One region of the Rhizobium sp. BT-226 genome, then DNA from elsewhere that is predicted to be linked to it. Evidence: predicted binding sites of a transcription regulator. Region 1 holds the regulator's gene; each other region holds the start of a gene.
The links. Region 1 encodes HrcA, which represses chaperone genes, less so after heat shock. Its sites were predicted from a motif close to GTTAGCACTCNCNNNNNGNGAGTGCTAAC; they were not measured.
Positions count from the first base shown of each region.

Region 2: a site for HrcA is predicted at 3,587-3,615, ahead of groES (co-chaperone GroES). Genes of this name have one in related genera too.
Region 3: a site for HrcA is predicted at 1,771-1,799, ahead of OIU37_RS23720 (co-chaperone GroES). Genes of this name have one in related genera too.

Region 1 covers NZ_JAOYTI010000002.1:1,447,306-1,452,863, reverse strand. The annotation lists gene hemW (radical SAM family heme chaperone HemW) at 1-490, opposite strand, end outside; gene rdgB (RdgB/HAM1 family non-canonical purine NTP pyrophosphatase) at 500-1,144, opposite strand; gene OIU37_RS17420 (VOC family protein) at 1,145-1,570, opposite strand; gene rph (ribonuclease PH) at 1,567-2,286, opposite strand; gene hrcA (heat-inducible transcriptional repressor HrcA) at 2,415-3,503, shown strand; gene grpE (nucleotide exchange factor GrpE) at 3,612-4,244, shown strand; gene OIU37_RS17400 (nucleoside hydrolase) at 4,286-5,230, opposite strand; gene OIU37_RS17395 (Hsp20 family protein) at 5,509-5,558, shown strand, end outside.
Region 2 covers NZ_JAOYTI010000002.1:429,816-435,373, forward strand. The annotation lists gene OIU37_RS12210 (Gfo/Idh/MocA family protein) at 1-736, shown strand, start outside; gene OIU37_RS12215 (hypothetical protein) at 835-1,005, opposite strand; gene OIU37_RS12220 (hypothetical protein) at 1,073-1,465, opposite strand; gene groL (chaperonin GroEL) at 1,532-3,166, opposite strand; gene groES (co-chaperone GroES) at 3,216-3,533, opposite strand; gene OIU37_RS12235 (hypothetical protein) at 4,046-4,309, shown strand; gene OIU37_RS12240 (hypothetical protein) at 4,306-4,641, shown strand; gene OIU37_RS12245 (hypothetical protein) at 4,638-4,967, shown strand; gene OIU37_RS12250 (DUF1488 domain-containing protein) at 4,958-5,233, shown strand; gene OIU37_RS12255 (transglutaminase family protein) at 5,261-5,558, shown strand, end outside.
Region 3 covers NZ_JAOYTI010000003.1:883,256-888,813, forward strand. The annotation lists gene groL (chaperonin GroEL) at 1-1,050, opposite strand, end outside; gene OIU37_RS23720 (co-chaperone GroES) at 1,201-1,515, opposite strand; gene OIU37_RS23725 (hypothetical protein) at 1,949-2,239, shown strand; gene OIU37_RS23730 (hypothetical protein) at 2,346-2,702, shown strand; gene OIU37_RS23735 (DUF2934 domain-containing protein) at 2,749-3,075, shown strand; gene OIU37_RS23740 (HD domain-containing protein) at 3,081-3,500, shown strand; gene OIU37_RS23745 (cyclase) at 3,645-3,914, opposite strand; gene OIU37_RS23750 (hypothetical protein) at 3,959-4,222, opposite strand; gene OIU37_RS23755 (RES family NAD+ phosphorylase) at 4,451-5,095, opposite strand; gene OIU37_RS23760 (hypothetical protein) at 5,092-5,558, opposite strand, start outside.

The sequences.
Region 1 (5,558 bases):
TCAGCGCGTCGGCGACATCATGCAGCCGGCCGAGGAATTTCAGATCCCGGTCGTTCAGCGCCTGCACGCCGAGCGAGACGCGATTGACGCCGGCCGCCCGGTAGCCGCGGAAGCGTTCGGCCTCGACGCTCGAAGGGTTGGCCTCCATGGTGATCTCGATGCCGGCAGGCACATGCCAGTGCCGTGCAATGCCGTCGAGAATGGCCGAGACCGTTTCTGGCTTCATCAGCGAGGGCGTGCCGCCGCCGAGGAATATGCTCGTCACCGTCTTCGGCCCGCTGATCGCCCGGACTGCAGCCATCTCCGTCAGGAAGGCGGCCGTAAAGCGCTCCTGATCCACAGGCTGGTGGCGCACATGGCTGTTGAAGTCGCAATAGGGACACTTGGCCGCGCAGAAGGGCCAATGCACATAGACGCCGAAGCCCGGCTCACCGGTATCGGGCAAAAGTGCTGCATCGCGCAGCAGGCTTGGCGTGTCTGATGTGCCCACGGACAGACCTTATGCCTCCAGGCAGGTTTCGACAAAGAGTTTGAAAGCGCGGGCCCGGTGCGACAGCGCTTGCGGCTTGCCGACGGTCCAGCCGTGTTTTTCCTCGCCGCTCATTTCGCCGAAGGTGATGTCGTAGCCCTTGGGCTGGAAGACCGGATCGTAGCCGAAGCCCAGTGTGCCGCGCGGCGGCCAGACGACGCTGCCTTCCACCTCGCCACGGAACAGTTCCGTGTGCCCATCCGGCCAGGCAAGGCAGAGCACGCTGATGAAACGCGCCGTGCGCTGTTCCGGCGTTGTCGCGCCGGCATCCTGCAGCGCCTTTTCCACCTTGGCCATCGCCATGTCGAAATCGCGCGTGCCGTCGGCCCTCTCCGCCCAGTTGGCGGTGTAGACGCCGGGATCGCCACCAAGCGCATCGACCACCAGTCCGGAATCGTCTGAAAGCGCCGGCATGCCGGCGGCATTGGCCGAGGCGACCGCCTTGATCGTCGCATTCTCCTCGAAGCTCGTGCCGGTCTCATCCGGTTCGACGAAATTCAACTCCGCCGCCGATTTGGCAGTGAAGCCGAGCGGCCCGATCAGTTCCTGGATCTCGCGGATCTTGCCGGCATTGTGGCTGGCGACGACGATGGTCTTGGTTTCAAGCTTGCGCATTCAGATATCCTGTTCGATGCCCCAGATTTTAGCCTCTGCGCATTCCAGGCTGTTGCCGGCCGGATCGCGGAAATAGATCGAGCGGCCGCCGTTCGGCCAGTGCACCTCGGATTCGATCGCCACACCCGCCGCCGCCAGCTTCTCGGCCATGGCGTCGATATTGCTGCCGGACACCCGGAAACAGGCATGGCCCTGGCCGGTCGTGCCGTGCGGCGGCACCTGCAGTGCTTCCGGCGCCGGCGGCTTCACCGTTTCCTCCGGGTTGAAGATTAGCAGAACGCCAGGCCCGCAGCGGAAGAAGACATGCCGGTTGGCGGCGCGGGCGATCTTTTCCAGTCCGAGAACGTCTTCGTAAAACGCCTCCGCCTGGTCGAGATCCCGCGCATAGAGCGCCGTTTCCAACATGCCTTCCAGCATGGGGTTCATCCTTCGACGGCTTGCTTCTGCAGCGCCACCAGTTCGCCGATGCCGTTTCTGGCAAGCTGCATCAGCGAGGTGAATTCGCCCTCGCTGAACGGCGTGCCTTCGGCCGTGCCCTGGATCTCGACGATCCCGCCGGTGCCCGTCATGACGAAGTTCGCATCGGTCTCGGCCGAGGAATCCTCGAGGTAATCGAGATCGATCACCGGCTGGCTGGCGAAGATACCGCAGGAAATGGCGGCGACATGATCCTTCAGGACCCGATCGACCTTGATCATGTTGCGGCTTTCCATCCATTTCAGGCAGTCGTAAAGCGCGATCCAGCCGCCGGTGATCGACGCTGTCCGCGTGCCGCCATCGGCCTGGATGACATCGCAATCGAGCGTGATCTGCCGTTCGCCGAGCGCCTGCAGGTCGACGACGGCGCGCAACGACCGACCGATCAGCCGCTGGATTTCCTGGGTACGGCCGCCCTGCTTGCCGGCGGCGGCTTCGCGCTTCATACGTTCGCCGGTCGCCCGCGGCAGCATGCCGTATTCGGCCGTGACCCAGCCCTTGCCGGTATTGCGCAGCCATGGCGGCGTCTTTTCTTCGAGGCTCGCCGTGCAGAGCACATGCGTATCGCCGAACTTCACCAGGCAGGAGCCTTCCGCATGCTTGGAAAAATTGCGCTCGAACGAGACCTTGCGCATCTGGTCGATTTTTCTGCCTGAAGGCCGCATTCTTATCTCCTGGGGTTTATTTGACCGCTTCTACGATTGGCGGCGCTCATTTGCAAATTCCCTTTTGCCACGGGTGTTAGTTTGACTATATTTTCGGGAAGTATCATCAGCGCGGGTTCGAAAGCTTCATGGGCATCAGGTCGACGTCGGTTTCGGATGCCGTAGCTGCGCTGGACGAGCGCTCCCGGGAAATTTTTCGTCGCATCGTCGAAGGTTATCTGGAAAGCGGCGAGCCGCTCGGTTCGCGCAACCTGTCCCGAATCCTGCCGATGTCGCTGTCGCCGGCCTCGGTGCGCAACGTCATGAGCGATCTCGAAGAGCTCGGCCTGATCTATTCGCCGCATGTCAGCGCCGGCCGGTTGCCGACCCAGATCGGCCTGCGCTTCTTCGTCGATGCCTTCATGCAGGTCGGCGATCTCTCCGCCGAGGAACGCGCCAACATCGACCGTCAGGTGCGTGCCGAAAGCGGCGGCAATCCCGTCGAATCGATGATGAACGAGGCAAGCCGCATGTTATCCGGCATTTCGCGCGGCGCCGGCCTCGTCATCACCTCGAAAAGCGATCCGGTGCTGAAACATGTCGAGTTCATCCGGCTCGAACCGACAAAGGCGCTGGCCGTGCTCGTCGGCGATCACGATCAGGTGGAAAACCGCATCATCGAGCTGCCGGCGGGCGTCACTTCCTCACAGCTGACGGAGGCGGCGAATTTCCTCAATGCCCATATGTCCGGCCAGACCCTGCCGGAGCTCCGCAAACAACTAAGCCGGCTGAAGGACGACGTCCGCCACGAGCTCGATGCCCTGTCGCGCGATCTGGTCGAGCGCGGCATTGCTGTCTGGGCCGGCAGCCCGGACGAGGGAAAGCCGACGCAGCTGATCATCCGCGGCCGCGCCAACCTGCTCGAAGGCCTCGCCGGCGCCGAGGATCTCGACCGGCTGCGCCTGCTGTTCGACGATCTCGAGAAGAAGGACAGCCTGATCGAGATCCTCAATCTCGCCGAAAGCGGTTCGGGTGTGCGCATCTTCATCGGCTCGGAAAACAAGCTCTTCTCGCTGTCCGGCTCGTCGCTGATCGTCGCGCCCTATCGTGACGACGACGATCGCATCGTCGGTGCCGTCGGCGTCATCGGCCCGACGCGGCTCAATTATTCCCGCATCGTGCCGATGGTGGACTATACGGCCCAGCTCGTCTCCCGCCTTTCGCGCAATCAGCTTTGACGCAACTGCCAGGCACGCGGAATTTTCGCTTCTTTGTCACGCAGACTTGATTTTTTTCGGTCAAACCTCGATATCGGGCGCATCTGAAGACACCAACCGGAGACCGTCATGACCGATGACACGACGAAAAACGGACCTGACGCAACTGCGGCCGATGCCGCAGCCGACGCTGCCGCCTACGTCGAGAACGAAACTGCGCAGCAAGAGCCCGCCCAGCCGGACCCGATCGAGCTTTTGAAAGCCGAAAACGGCGAGCTGCGCGACCGCTATTTGCGCCTTGCTGCCGAGATGGACAATCTGCGCCGGCGCACCGAGCGCGAGGTAAAGGATGCCAAGTCCTATTCCGTCGCGGGTTTTGCCCGCGATATGCTCGCCGTGTCCGACAATCTGCGCCGCGCGCTTGATGCCATCCCTCCGGAGACAAAGGCTGCAGCAGACGCCGGCCTGAGCACGCTGATCGAGGGTGTCGAGATGACCGAGCGTGCCATGCTGTCGGCTCTCGAGCGCCACGGCGTTCGCAAACTGGAGCCGGTTGGCCAGAAGTTCGATCCAAATTTCCATCAGGCGATGTTCGAGGTGCCGAACCCGGACGTGCCGAACAACACGGTCGTGCAGGTCGTGCAGGCCGGTTTCACCATCGGCGAGCGCGTGCTGCGCCCGGCCATGGTCGGCGTCGCCAAGGGCGGCCCCAAGCCGGCCGAAGCCGAAACCAATTCCGTCTTCGACGAAAAGGACGCCTGAGATCGTTTCCTTCCTCCTCGCGAGGAAGGGAAACCGAAGTTTTAGATGCGGGCGAAGCGTTCGACCAGCAGATCGAAGAAGCCGTCCGCATCGACATGGCGCATGACCCTGGCATTGCGCGTGCGCTCGGTCACGTGCCACCAGTCGACGACGGTCATACCGACGGTAAGTTCGGACTGGACCTCGATCTCGACATTGCAGTCCCGGCCGTTGAAAAGCTCCGGCTTCAGCAGGTAGGCGACGACGGTCGGGTCGTGCAGCGGCCCGCCGTCGGAGCCGTATTTCTCGATGTCGAAGCGTTCGAAGAATTCCAGCATCTCGACCATGGCCTTTGCCGGCGCCGTGCCGATCTCGGCCATGCGCTTCACCCGGTCCTTGCGGGTCAGCAATTGATGCGTCACGTCGAGCGGCATCATCACGATTGGAACGCCTGAGCGGAAGACGATATCGGCGGCCTCGGGGTCGACATAGATGTTGAACTCGGCCGCCGGCGTGATGTTGCCGCCCTCGAAGAAGCCGCCGCCCATCATCACCAGTTCGCGGATGCGGGGGACGATGTCGGGCGCCTTCTGGAAGGCCATGCCGATATTGGTGAGCGGCCCGAGCGTGCACAGCGTCACCGTGCCTTCCGGCTCGCGGCGCAGCGTCTCGATGATGAAGTCGACGGCATGGCCGGGCTGCAGCGCCATCGTCGGCTCACTGAGATCAGGACCGTCAAGGCCGGTCTTGCCGTGCACATGTTCGGCGGTCACCAGCTTGCGGGCGATCGGCGCGTCGGCGCCGGCGAAAACCTTCGTCTCAGTCCGGCCGCAGAGCTCGCAGACGATGCGCGCATTGCGGCTGGTGAGCGAAAGCGGCACATTGCCGGCAACTGTGGTGATTCCAAGCACCTCCAGCTCATCAGGGCTGCCGAAGGCAAGCATGATGGCGGCCGCGTCGTCCTGACCGGGATCCGTGTCGATGATGATCTTTCTTGCGCTTGCCATTCCGATCGTTCCATCCTCGCACTGCGTGTTATCGGGCATGCACCGATTTCTTCACGTCCCGTCACAAATCAGCACAATCCGCGCGGGCATGTTTTGATGCGAGGCAGCAGGCGCTTTGTCAAGGAAAGAGCCTGACGCCATCGCCTTAAAATCAGAGGTGACGCCGGCGCGGCGCGTCCGATGCCTTGCAGCGCCGGGCTCCTCTCCCCATATTAGCGCCATCCGGATGCTGCCGTTAAGGTCCGGGATGGTCGCTTGCATCAAGGACTTGAAAAGAGATGAGCCGCATTACCCCTTTCGCCAGTCCGCTGCTTCTGGGCTTCGATGC
Region 2 (5,558 bases), 1.0 Mb from region 1:
CCATCAGATGATCGAGCAGGCGCGCGCCATGGTCAGGAATGGCGATCTCGGCGAGATCCGCATCGTCAATCTGCAATTCGCCCATGGCTTCCATAGTGCTGCGGTGGAGGAGCAGAACCCCTCGACGCGCTGGCGCGTCGATCCGAAATTCGCAGGCCCCAGCTATGTCCTCGGCGACGTCGGGACCCACCCGCTTTATATCGCCAAGGTCATCCTGCCGCACCTCAAGATCCGGCGTCTGCTCTGCACGCGCCAGAGCTTCGTCAAAAGCCGAGCGCCGCTCGAAGACAATGCGGTGACCCTGATGGAATATGATAATGGCGCGATCGCCACCATCTGGTCGAGCGCTGTCAATGCCGGCTCCATGCACGGCCAGAAGATCCGCATCGTCGGCTCGAAGGCCAGTATCGAATGGTGGGACGAACGGCCGAACCAGCTCGCCTACGAGATCCAGGGCGAACCGGCCCGCATTCTCGAGCGCGGCATGGACTATCTCTATCCTGAGGCCAGGATCGACGATCGTATCGGCGGCGGTCACCCGGAAGGTCTCTTCGAAGCCTGGGCGAACCTCTATCGCCGCTTCGGCTTCGCTATCAACAGAGAGCGCGGCCTTGCCCCTGCGGGGGTCGAAGAGTTGGTCTTTCCCGATGTCGATGCCGGACTGGAAGGAGTGCGCTGGGTGGAAAACTGCGTGCGGTCCGCCGACGCCGGCGGGGTCTGGCTGGATTATCGCTAGGTCTTCAAGGAGCCCTGGTGCGTCCCTGTCTGGCGCCATATGCCGGCTTTACACAGCTGCGCTGGAGATATGTTCAAGGACGGCCTTTCCGTGCCCTCTCAGATAAGCGGATCGTCATCTTCCGTTGCCTGCGGCGGGCGGCGACGCGTGCTGTCGTTGGCGGCCTTTTTATGCTCGTCGGCAGCTGCCTCGCGGATATTCTGGAAGCGGTTGTCGCCAGCGCCGTCTGCGGGTGGCTGCGGGTCGCTTTTTTTCACAAAACGGATCATGGGTCATTTCCTGCTTCAACAGTGGGAGCGCTCCGCACATATATCGGAGCGCTCTGGAAAAACGGTGTCAGACGGCAAGCGCCGTGGCGCAAGCTTGAACACTTCGGCTGTCGGGTGAGGTCTGCCCAGGCATGGTCGCCCAACCGCCGGCCTCGACGAACTGACGCTGCTTGTAGCCTTCGGTAATCGCCTTGAACTCGATCAGTTTAGCGCTCGCATCCGGCGCCGCATTGAACCGCTCGACGCAAATGGCCGACGCCAGTTCTCCGCGTGCGGTGTCGCCGGCGGCGGCTGCCGCTTTGCTTGACGTGCCGCCTGTTACCCAACCTCCCCAGCTGAATCCGATAATCATCGTGGCGATCGCCGTGACGACGCAGGCCCAGACGAGAAGCGTCTTGGATGGCTGGTAGCTGTCGAAACGCTGGGTGATCGATGTCTTGTTGCTGCTCTGTACGGACATTGGAATTCTCCCTGTCTGTTATTCGGGTTGTGCCGTCCGGCGACGCCGGACCGGGTCAAGCTGGCCTCAGTATCCCATAGCGCCCATGCCGCCATTTCCGGCCGCAGGCGCAGAGTCTCTTGCGGGAATATCGGCGATCATCACCTCGGCGGTGATCAGCAGCGCCGCGATCGAGCCGGCGTCCTGCAGAGCGGTGCGCACGACCTTTGCAGGATCGACGATGCCGGCCTCGATCATATCGACATAAGTCTCCGTCTGTGCGTCGAAGCCCTGATTGTGATCATTGCTGCCGGCGAGTTTTCCGACGACGATCGAGCCCTCGAACCCAGCATTGTCGGCGATCTGCCGGATCGGGGCTTCGAGCGCCCTGAGCACGATCGAGATGCCCGCCGTCACGTCGGCGTTCTCCCCCGTCAGTCCCGTCAGCGCCGACTTGGCGCGCAACAGTGCCACGCCGCCGCCGGGCACGATGCCCTCTTCGACCGCCGCACGGGTGGCGTTCAGCGCGTCATCGATGCGGTCCTTCTTTTCCTTGACTTCCGTCTCGGTCGCGCCGCCGACGCGGATGACCGCGACGCCGCCGGCGAGTTTCGCCAGGCGTTCCTGCAGCTTTTCCTTATCGTAATCGGAAGTGGTGTCTTCGATCTGCGCCTTGATCTGCTGGATACGTGCCTGTATGGCTGCTTTCTCGCCGGAGCCGTCGATGATCGTGGTGCTGTCCTTGTCGATCAGCACACGTTTGGCGTGGCCGAGCATATCGAGCGTGACGTTGTCGAGCTTGATGCCGAGATCTTCGGAAATCATCTGGCCGGCGGTCAGCACAGCAATGTCTTCCAGCATGGCCTTGCGGCGATCGCCGAAACCCGGCGCCTTGACGGCTGCGACCTTCAGGCCGCCGCGCAGCTTGTTGACAACCAGTGTCGCCAGCGCCTCGCCTTCGACGTCCTCCGAGATGAGGAGCAGCGGCTTGCCGGTCTGTACGACAGCTTCCAGGATCGGCAGCATCGCCTGCAGGCTGCCGAGTTTCTTCTCGTGAACGAGGATATAGGGATCCTCCAGTTCCACGCGCATCTTCTCGGCATTGGTGACGAAATAGGGTGAGAGATAGCCGCGGTCGAACTGCATGCCCTCGACGACATCAAGTTCGGTCTCGGCGGTTCGCGCCTCTTCGACCGTTATGACGCCCTCATTGCCGACCTTGTCCATCGCCTTGGCGATCATCTCGCCGATAGTGGCGTCGCCATTGGCGGCAATGGTGCCGACCTGGGCGATCTCGCCTGACGATTTGACCTTCATCGCCCGCGCCTTGATTTCCTTGACGACGGCGATAACGCCGAGATCGATGCCGCGCCTGAGATCCATCGGGTTCATGCCGGCAGCGACGAGCTTTGCGCCTTCGCGGAAGATGGAAGCGGCGAGCACCGTTGCCGTCGTCGTGCCGTCGCCGGCAAGATCATTGGTCTTCGAAGCCACCTCGCGCACCATTTGCGCGCCCATGTTCTCGAACTTGTCTTCGAGCTCGATCTCCTTGGCGACGCTGACGCCGTCCTTGGTAATGCGCGGTGCGCCATAGGCCTTGTCAATGACAACGTTGCGACCCTTCGGGCCAAGCGTCACCTTGACGGCGTTGTTGAGCAATTCGACGCCGCGCAGCAGACGGTCGCGCGCGTCGGTGGAGAATCTGATTTCCTTGGCAGACATGATATTTCTTTCCAGTTCGGTCTTGAGATGCTGGTCACAAATTCGACGCTCAGGCGGCTTTGTCGGCAGCCGCTTCGGTCTTTCCGACGATGCCCATGATGTCGGTCTCCTTCATGATCAGAAGGGTTTCGCCATCGATCGTGACCTCTGTGCCCGACCATTTTCCAAACAGAATGAGATCGCCGACCTCGACATCAAGCGGGTTGAGATTGCCGCTTTTGTCGCGCAGGCCCGGGCCGACTGCGACCACTTCGCCTTGCTGCGGCTTCTCCTTGGCGGTGTCTGGAATGATGATCCCGCCCTTGGATTTGACATCGCCTTCCGCACGTCGAATGACGACGCGGTCGTGAAGTGAACGGAATTTCATAGAGGTCTTTCTGCTGCCGGCGCGTATGGCGGCTGCAATTCATAAATAGCACTCGTGGCACTCGATTGATAGGAGTGCCAAGAAATATTCTTCGCGGTGGAAATTTTTTGAGATATTCAGGAAATCAATCCGACCGGATATTTTGTAATAATCAGGAAATGGCCAGAATTTTTTGCGCCGTCGCGTTCCGTTTTATTTGCGTAAACGAAGAGTTAATTTGGCGTTTTTCATAGATAAATCATAATTTATCTTGATTTAAACTCAATCGTGGCGCAATGATAGATCTCGTCGATTTGGCCGATTTGGCTTCGCGGTGTCAGAGACCTACGACCCGCCATCACCACTGAATTCTCGACAGCGATCCATGACGTCGTTCCGGCGTTGAGTTCGCCTGTTCCGATCCGGAATGAGCTTGGCGCTGACCGCGGATGTACCGGCAGCCTCGAGTTCGTCCGGTTTGGATCCCAACGATACAGGAAACGCATCGGCGTATTCCTGCGGAGGCCTCAGCCGTGACAAGTCGCACCACACAAACCGTCGTCCGCTTTACATCCCCATTCCGCCTGCCCGGTTTCGACGGGGCGCAGCCAGCCGGAGAATACCGCGTCGATTATGACGAGGAATTGATCGATAGCGTTTCCAGGCTTGCCTGGCGACGGGTCGGCGCCTTCATCCACCTGCCGGCGATCGCCGCCCGGAGTTCGACGCAGCAGATGATGCCCATCCACCTGTCAGATCTCGAAACCGCGCTCGAAAAGGACCACAAACCGTCATGACCGCTACGCGCATCCCGCAACGCAATGGACGCTCAATCCGGCGCGAGGCAGCAACACATATCTTCAAGGTGGGGCAGACTGTCCGGGTGAAGGACGGGTTCTTGGTCGTTCCCTCCAAGCTCCCCGACACATACCGCATTACCGCCACGCTGCCTCTGAGAGGAAATATGCTGCAATACCGCATCCGCAGTGACGATGAACGTCATGAGCGGGTCGCGACGGAAGACAGTCTGGAACTGGTAAACCTATCGCCCGCCGGCGGCGGCGCAACACTGATCGAGAGGACGTTTGGCCATGGCCACGGCCCGAATGACGAAAGGTTGACATCGTGAACAGCCATGAAGACGAAGCCGAACGAAGACGGAATGCCTTTGCCGTCGGCACGTGGGAAAACAAATGTGGCGCTTCCGGCCGCTACTCCATGGAGATCGAACACGACCGCCGGATCGAATCCGCCCGTTCGTCGACCGTCTATCGTGTATCAGCAAACCTTCCAGTGCGCGCCGATCATGCCGTGATCGGCAAGAGCCGTTCGCAGGCCGGGAAAGACATGATGTCCTTCAATCTTCTCAACATAGGATACCGGAAGGAATGGCTCAGGCTGTCGGACGCCGCCCGGAGTGCTCGTCAGACCCCGCCGGTTCAACCATGGCGCTAGCCTTCCTGAACCAAAGCCGCAGCTTCGATGCAGCGAGAAATGCTGTGCGCTTCGTCGGCCATGACGGCATGTTTCAGGTGTTGTTCTTCATCGAGGTTGGCGCTCTGGCGAAATCCGACACCGCATTGCAAAGAACCGAGCCTTCGGAAACGAGGTGGCTTTCGTCGTTCGACGCCCTGCGCAACTCCATTCAGGACGTGGCACACAAAGCCTATTCCTACCGCCGCCGCGCCTTCTATACTCTAACTGCGGCGGACTTCCGCTAGACGGATCCGGACGCGCGAGAACGCTCCATGTTGATCCGTTACGGCTATGAAATCACGCTGACCTGCCCACAGCCGACCGCATTGGTATGTCTGTTGTCGGTGCATGAGGATCGTGCGGCCGACATCAGAATTCCGGAAACGGTCTTCACCACCCCTGATGTTCCCACTTCGACTTATCGCGACCTCTTCGGCAACCGCTGTCTTCGGCTGGTTGCCCCGGCGGGCGACCTGACCATATGGGGCGATGCGACGATCGAAGACGACGGCCAGGCGGACAGGTCGCTGCCAGGCGCCAGGGAAGTCCCGGTTTCGGAATTGCCGGATG
Region 3 (5,558 bases), on a different contig from region 1:
CTTGATCTGGGCAATACGGCCTTCAATGTCGGTCTTGGCGCCTGCCCCATCGATGATCGTCGTGTTTTCCTTCTCGATCGACACCTTCTTGGCACGGCCGAGCATGTCGAGCGTGACGTTCTCGAGCTTGATGCCGAGATCTTCGGAGATGACGGTGCCGGCGGTCAGGATGGCGATGTCTTCGAGCATGGCCTTGCGGCGGTCGCCGAAGCCGGGCGCCTTGACGGCAGCAATCTTCAGACCGCCGCGCAGCTTGTTGACGACGAGCGTTGCGAGGGCCTCACCTTCGACATCTTCAGCGATGATGAGCAGCGGCTTGCTGGACTGGACGACGGCTTCGAGGACCGGCAGCATCGACTGCAGGTTCGAGAGCTTCTTCTCGTGGATGAGAATATAGGGGTCTTCGAACTCCACCCGCATCTTGTCGGCATTGGTCACGAAGTAGGGGCTGAGATAGCCGCGATCGAACTGCATGCCTTCGACGACTTCGAGCTCGGTCTCCGCAGTTTTTGCTTCTTCGACGGTGATGACGCCATCATTGCCGACCTTTTCCATGGCTTCCGCCAAAAAGCGGCCGATTTCGGCATCGCCATTGGCGGAGATCGTGCCGACCTGGGCAATTTCGGAATTGTTGGAGATCTTGCGGGCGTTGGCCTTCAGTTCCGCGACGATGGCGCCGACCGCAAGATCGATGCCGCGTTTCAGGTCCATCGGGTTCATGCCTGAGGTAACCGCCTTGGCGCCCTCTTTGACGATCGCCTGGGCAAGCACCGTTGCGGTGGTGGTGCCGTCGCCGGCGACGTCGCTGGTCTTCGAAGCAACTTCACGGACCATCTGGGCGCCCATGTTTTCGAACTTGTCTTCGAGTTCGATTTCCTTGGCGACCGAAACGCCGTCCTTGGTGATGCGCGGCGCGCCGAACGACTTGTCGATCACGACGTTACGGCCCTTCGGGCCGAGGGTCGCCTTCACGGCGTTGGCCAGGATGTCGACGCCACGTAGCATCTTCTCGCGGGCTTCGGTGCTGAATTTGATTTCTTTAGCAGCCATGTCCTCACTCCTTCATAGGCAGCCAGAGCAATTCCAGGAAAAGTGCAATGCGGTTTCCGTTTGGAATTGCGTCAGAAATGAAAGGTTGGAGCGGTTCTGCGTTTCCATGAAAAGCTACGCGCTCCAGCATTGACGGATGTCCGCAGGATCTCACGCGGCCTGCTTTTTCTCGCCCCGGGCCTCGAGGATGCCCATGACATCGCTTTCCTTCATGATCAGCAGATCTTCACCGTTGATCTTGATCTCGGTGCCGGACCATTTGCCGAACAAGATGCGATCGCCGGGCTTGACGTCGAGCGCCTGGATCTGGCCGGCCTCGTTGCGTGCGCCGGGGCCGACGGCGAGGACCTCGCCTTCCTGCGGCTTCTCCTTGGCGGTATCAGGAATGATGATGCCGCCTTTGGTCTTTTCCTCTGAATCGACCCGGCGGACGAGAATGCGGTCATGAAGCGGTCGGAACGACATGTCTTCCTCCATCGAACAGTGATGACGTTGTTCCCTTAGAGCATGATGCCGAAAAGTGTGCGCGGTTTTCGGACGACATCATGCTCTAACTATATAATGTAGAACAGGATTCAGATTTTAGGCCGAGCAGGCCTAAAATCATCCTGTTCTAGCCGGACCGGATGACCAATCCGGGCGGGTGCAGGTTCGCGCGCGCGCCTTGCGCGAATGATCTGGTTCGACGATTCGGCAATTTCAAGAGGGCACGAAAGAAAAATTGGCACTCTCTGCCGGTGACTGCTAATGCCCGACAGGGAACAGACAATCGGCTCCAGCGTTTGAATAAAATGCTAATGGCATTGAGGCTTGAATCCGGATTTCGGCATTCCCAGTTCTTTGGTGACCGAGGCTTGATGAGCTCGGTCACCGTCCCACGTCTTTAGGAGTGAGTGACATGGAAGAGAACACAAAACTAATCAAAGACCTCAGTATCGCGGAACGCGAGGAAATCTTCGTCGATATTGCGCGGACGCTGGAGGGTACGGCGCGTGAGGCGCTTGTCGAAGGCAATACGCATTTTGCGGCAATTTCCAACAACATGGCTGAAGCGATCCGCGTTAACGCCGACGAACTCGCCCGTGACGACCCCGAAAATGCCGAGCGGGTGCTGCTACAGGCAACGGCGATGATTTCACAATTCGAGGCCGTGCATCCTTATCGCATGGTGAGTATGGCCGTTCATTGATCGCGCCCCGGGCGACGCGGCTCGTCACCCGCTCAAATCATTCTCTACGCGCGCGGAACTCTCCTTGTTTGCAGAGGTTATTGGATCACAACATCGAAGGTGATCCATGACGACTTCCAAATCCAGCGTGCCGCCAGAGAGCGGCACAGACGACGCGCGGTCCGCTGATACAGAACGGGCCGAGACCGATCGAAAAAGGGCATTGGAAACTGCCCGGCGCAACGCGAGTTCGGCATTGAGCCGCGATAGCGGCACCGAAACCCCAAGCCTGAAGCTAGCGAAAGAATATCTCAGTCTCGGCGGCCAACGCCGGTCGATGATCGATGACAATATCACCGATGTTCGCCACTGGGATAAGGATCCGCCGGAGGCCGAACGGTTCTGGAAGGAACGGGTGGAGACGCTTCCAAAGGATCAACGCAAGCAGGTGGAGGATTTCCTTCCAACCATCAACACGCCCTGAAGGGCCGTTCTTCGGACGGCTGATCGCAATGCGCTTGGAGGAGATCATGGCGATAGACAAGCACGAGCAGATACGCCAGCGCGCCTACGAAATCTGGGAGGCCGAGGGTCGCCCGGACGGCGCTGACCATCGCCATTGGCTGCAAGCCTGCGACGAACTGGCAGGCGCGGATGAGCATGAGACGCTGCAGAACCTGCTTGATGAAGACGACAGGGATGATGCGGCGCTGCTTCAAGGCGCCGGTGAGAGCGGCGATCTCGATCGGCGACGGGCCAGGCCTGTCCAGGCCGCCGTGGCTCCCGTCCCTGACATCGAGATGACGACGGGGGAAAAACCTTCCAGGCGGAAGATCAGGAAGACCGAGGGACCGTGATCGCCATGCAGCATCTCGACCATGCCATCCAGATTGCTCTTGCGGCCCATGAAGGTAAGGCGGACAAAACCGGCCGGCCGTTCTTCGAGCACTGCCAGCGGGTAGCACTCCTGGTCTCCGGCGACGAGACGCGAACGGTCGCTTACCTTCATGACGTCGTCGAGAAGGGCAGCGGCTGGACGCTCGACAGGCTGAGGGAAGAAGGCTTTCCGCCGGCGATCATCTCGGCGGTGAATGCTCTGACACGGCGGCCGGACGAGCCGGATGACGACTTCGTAAGACGTGCGGCGTCAAACCCGCTGGCCTTGCCCGTCAAACGGGCCGATCTCGAAGATAATCTCCGGCAGGCCGAACAGACCGGCAAGAAAACGGAAAAATACCAGCGCGGCCTGGATCTCCTGCATGACATCAGGAACGGACAATAGAGCCTCGGGCGGATTTGCCAATTCGGTGACAACTGCCTGCCCCGTCGGCGGTCGGCGTGATCGCGCGCATAACCCCGCTTTCATGTCATGTCCCGGGAGCGACCGTAACCTGCTCCGCTGCGGCGGAGGCCTTCTGGCCCTCTTTCATGCTTTGTTGGTAAACCACACCGTCGGGGCGCCGAGTACGCCTCCCGTGCGCATCGCCGTCTTCAGCTCGTCCAGCTTGCTGAACGACTGAGCCGCTTCCAGCGTGGCAAACTCGTGGGTGACGGTAATATCATTCGGATTATCGACGGCTCGATAAACAGCTTGCGCTGTCACCCCATTGGCCTTCTGCACTGGCGAAAAGGCATCATATACCTTGCGCCAGGCGGTGTAGTCGGAGACCTCGTGCCTTACGAATAACGTCGTCATATCATCCTCCCGCGTTGCATTTCCGGCTTTGGTCGAGACACATGTTACGATTGGACGAGGAACACCATGGTTTCGGGCAAGACGCCGTCACTCGCCATCGCATCGGCCGCTGCCTTGGTCTGCATGAAAGCCATCAACTTATCCATATCAGCAACGTCCATGACCAAGCCGACGCGGTTGGACGTCTGAGGGTCTGTAAACGTGCGAATGTTGGTGACGCCAACGGGTTCCAACACCTGCTTGCGTACAGGTGAAGCGAGCCAGTGCTTCGTGTCTTTGACGTCGTGACAGATCATTATGGTGGGCATTGCGTCCTCCTCTCAAGATTTCGGAAACTGAAAGCTGAGTATGCTGCTGCGCTTGGCCGGATTTCATTACAGCAATGTTGCGAAGAGTGGGTTTTTCTTATTCATTAGTTGAGGATATAAATATAATTATTGAGTAATTCGAAAATATTATGCGGCGGTGTTGAGCGCGCATTGGTTTTTTGAGAATAGCTTTGGTGGCGGTTCCGGAGTCAGCGAGCGTCATTGGCGCTAAGATATGATCGTGATGCCCGCACGGCGCCCATAATCCCGCAGTTCGAGAAGGAGATCGGCGTCCGCACCGACGTCGATGGATTGAACGACGTCGAGCCGGTCCTCTGCCATGCGATCCTCGAACAGGATGATGCATTGCTCGGGGTCGCACTGGCGGGACGTCCAGATCAACCCGTCAACGTCTGCGCGCGCCCGATGAATGGCTTCGGCCCACAGCACGGTCTCGCCATAGGTCGACTTCGGTGTTTCGATGAGATCCGTTCGGGTGAGTTTCCAGGCCTTCAAATCGGGGGCGAAAAGGCTTGCCAACCGTAGATCACGCTTCGGCGCGACGACGCTCACCGTCCGCGCTTCGACAACGGCAAGCCGGACCGTCTTGAAAGCGGCGGCTGGTTCGATGTCGTGAAAGATCGACTCGAAGGCAGCCGCCTCTCTGCTTGTTGCTGCATAGAGCGTCGCGACACAATTGTCGTGCGCGTCGTTGAACGGTGCAAAGCGGGTCGGCTGTCCCTTGCAGGGATTGAATTGCCCTGCCCGGAATAAGGACAGATGGTTTCGATGAAACGCCGTACCTGCCTTGACCGTCCGGATGTTGATCGTTGGAAAAGGCGACGGCGGGCTTGGCAGAGGAGGGTGGCTCACCCAGAGACCTCTTGCCGCTCGCGTGCGGCAGCAGCAGCCACCGCATCGATATCGTCAAGCACATCCATGGGCGCCTTGTCGACCAGCCAGCCGTTCGTTGAAACGAACCAGAATGCGCGCTGCCATGGAGACAGGTTTTCCGGAAGCGCCGCAAGCGCCTTCTTGATTGAAGGATGCGGCCGTCCGTCCCGGAGCTGAAACGCCGGATAATATTCGGTGCCGCGATGATGTACCGAGAAAATGTCGCCGGCTTTCTTCCAGCGCGCTGCGGTCGCGTACAGGTTTCTCGCGCTTGAGCCGGCGCGGTTTCCGATCTCCGCGCTGGTGAGCTGTGGCACCTCAGTGATGAAGCGGTCCCTGAGTTCCAGATTATCCGCTGCGAGCGCTCCGCGCGCCTCAGCAAGCTCATCAGGCAGGATAACATCCGCAAGCTTGTTGATCGCGTCTTCCAGCCGGCTTTCCT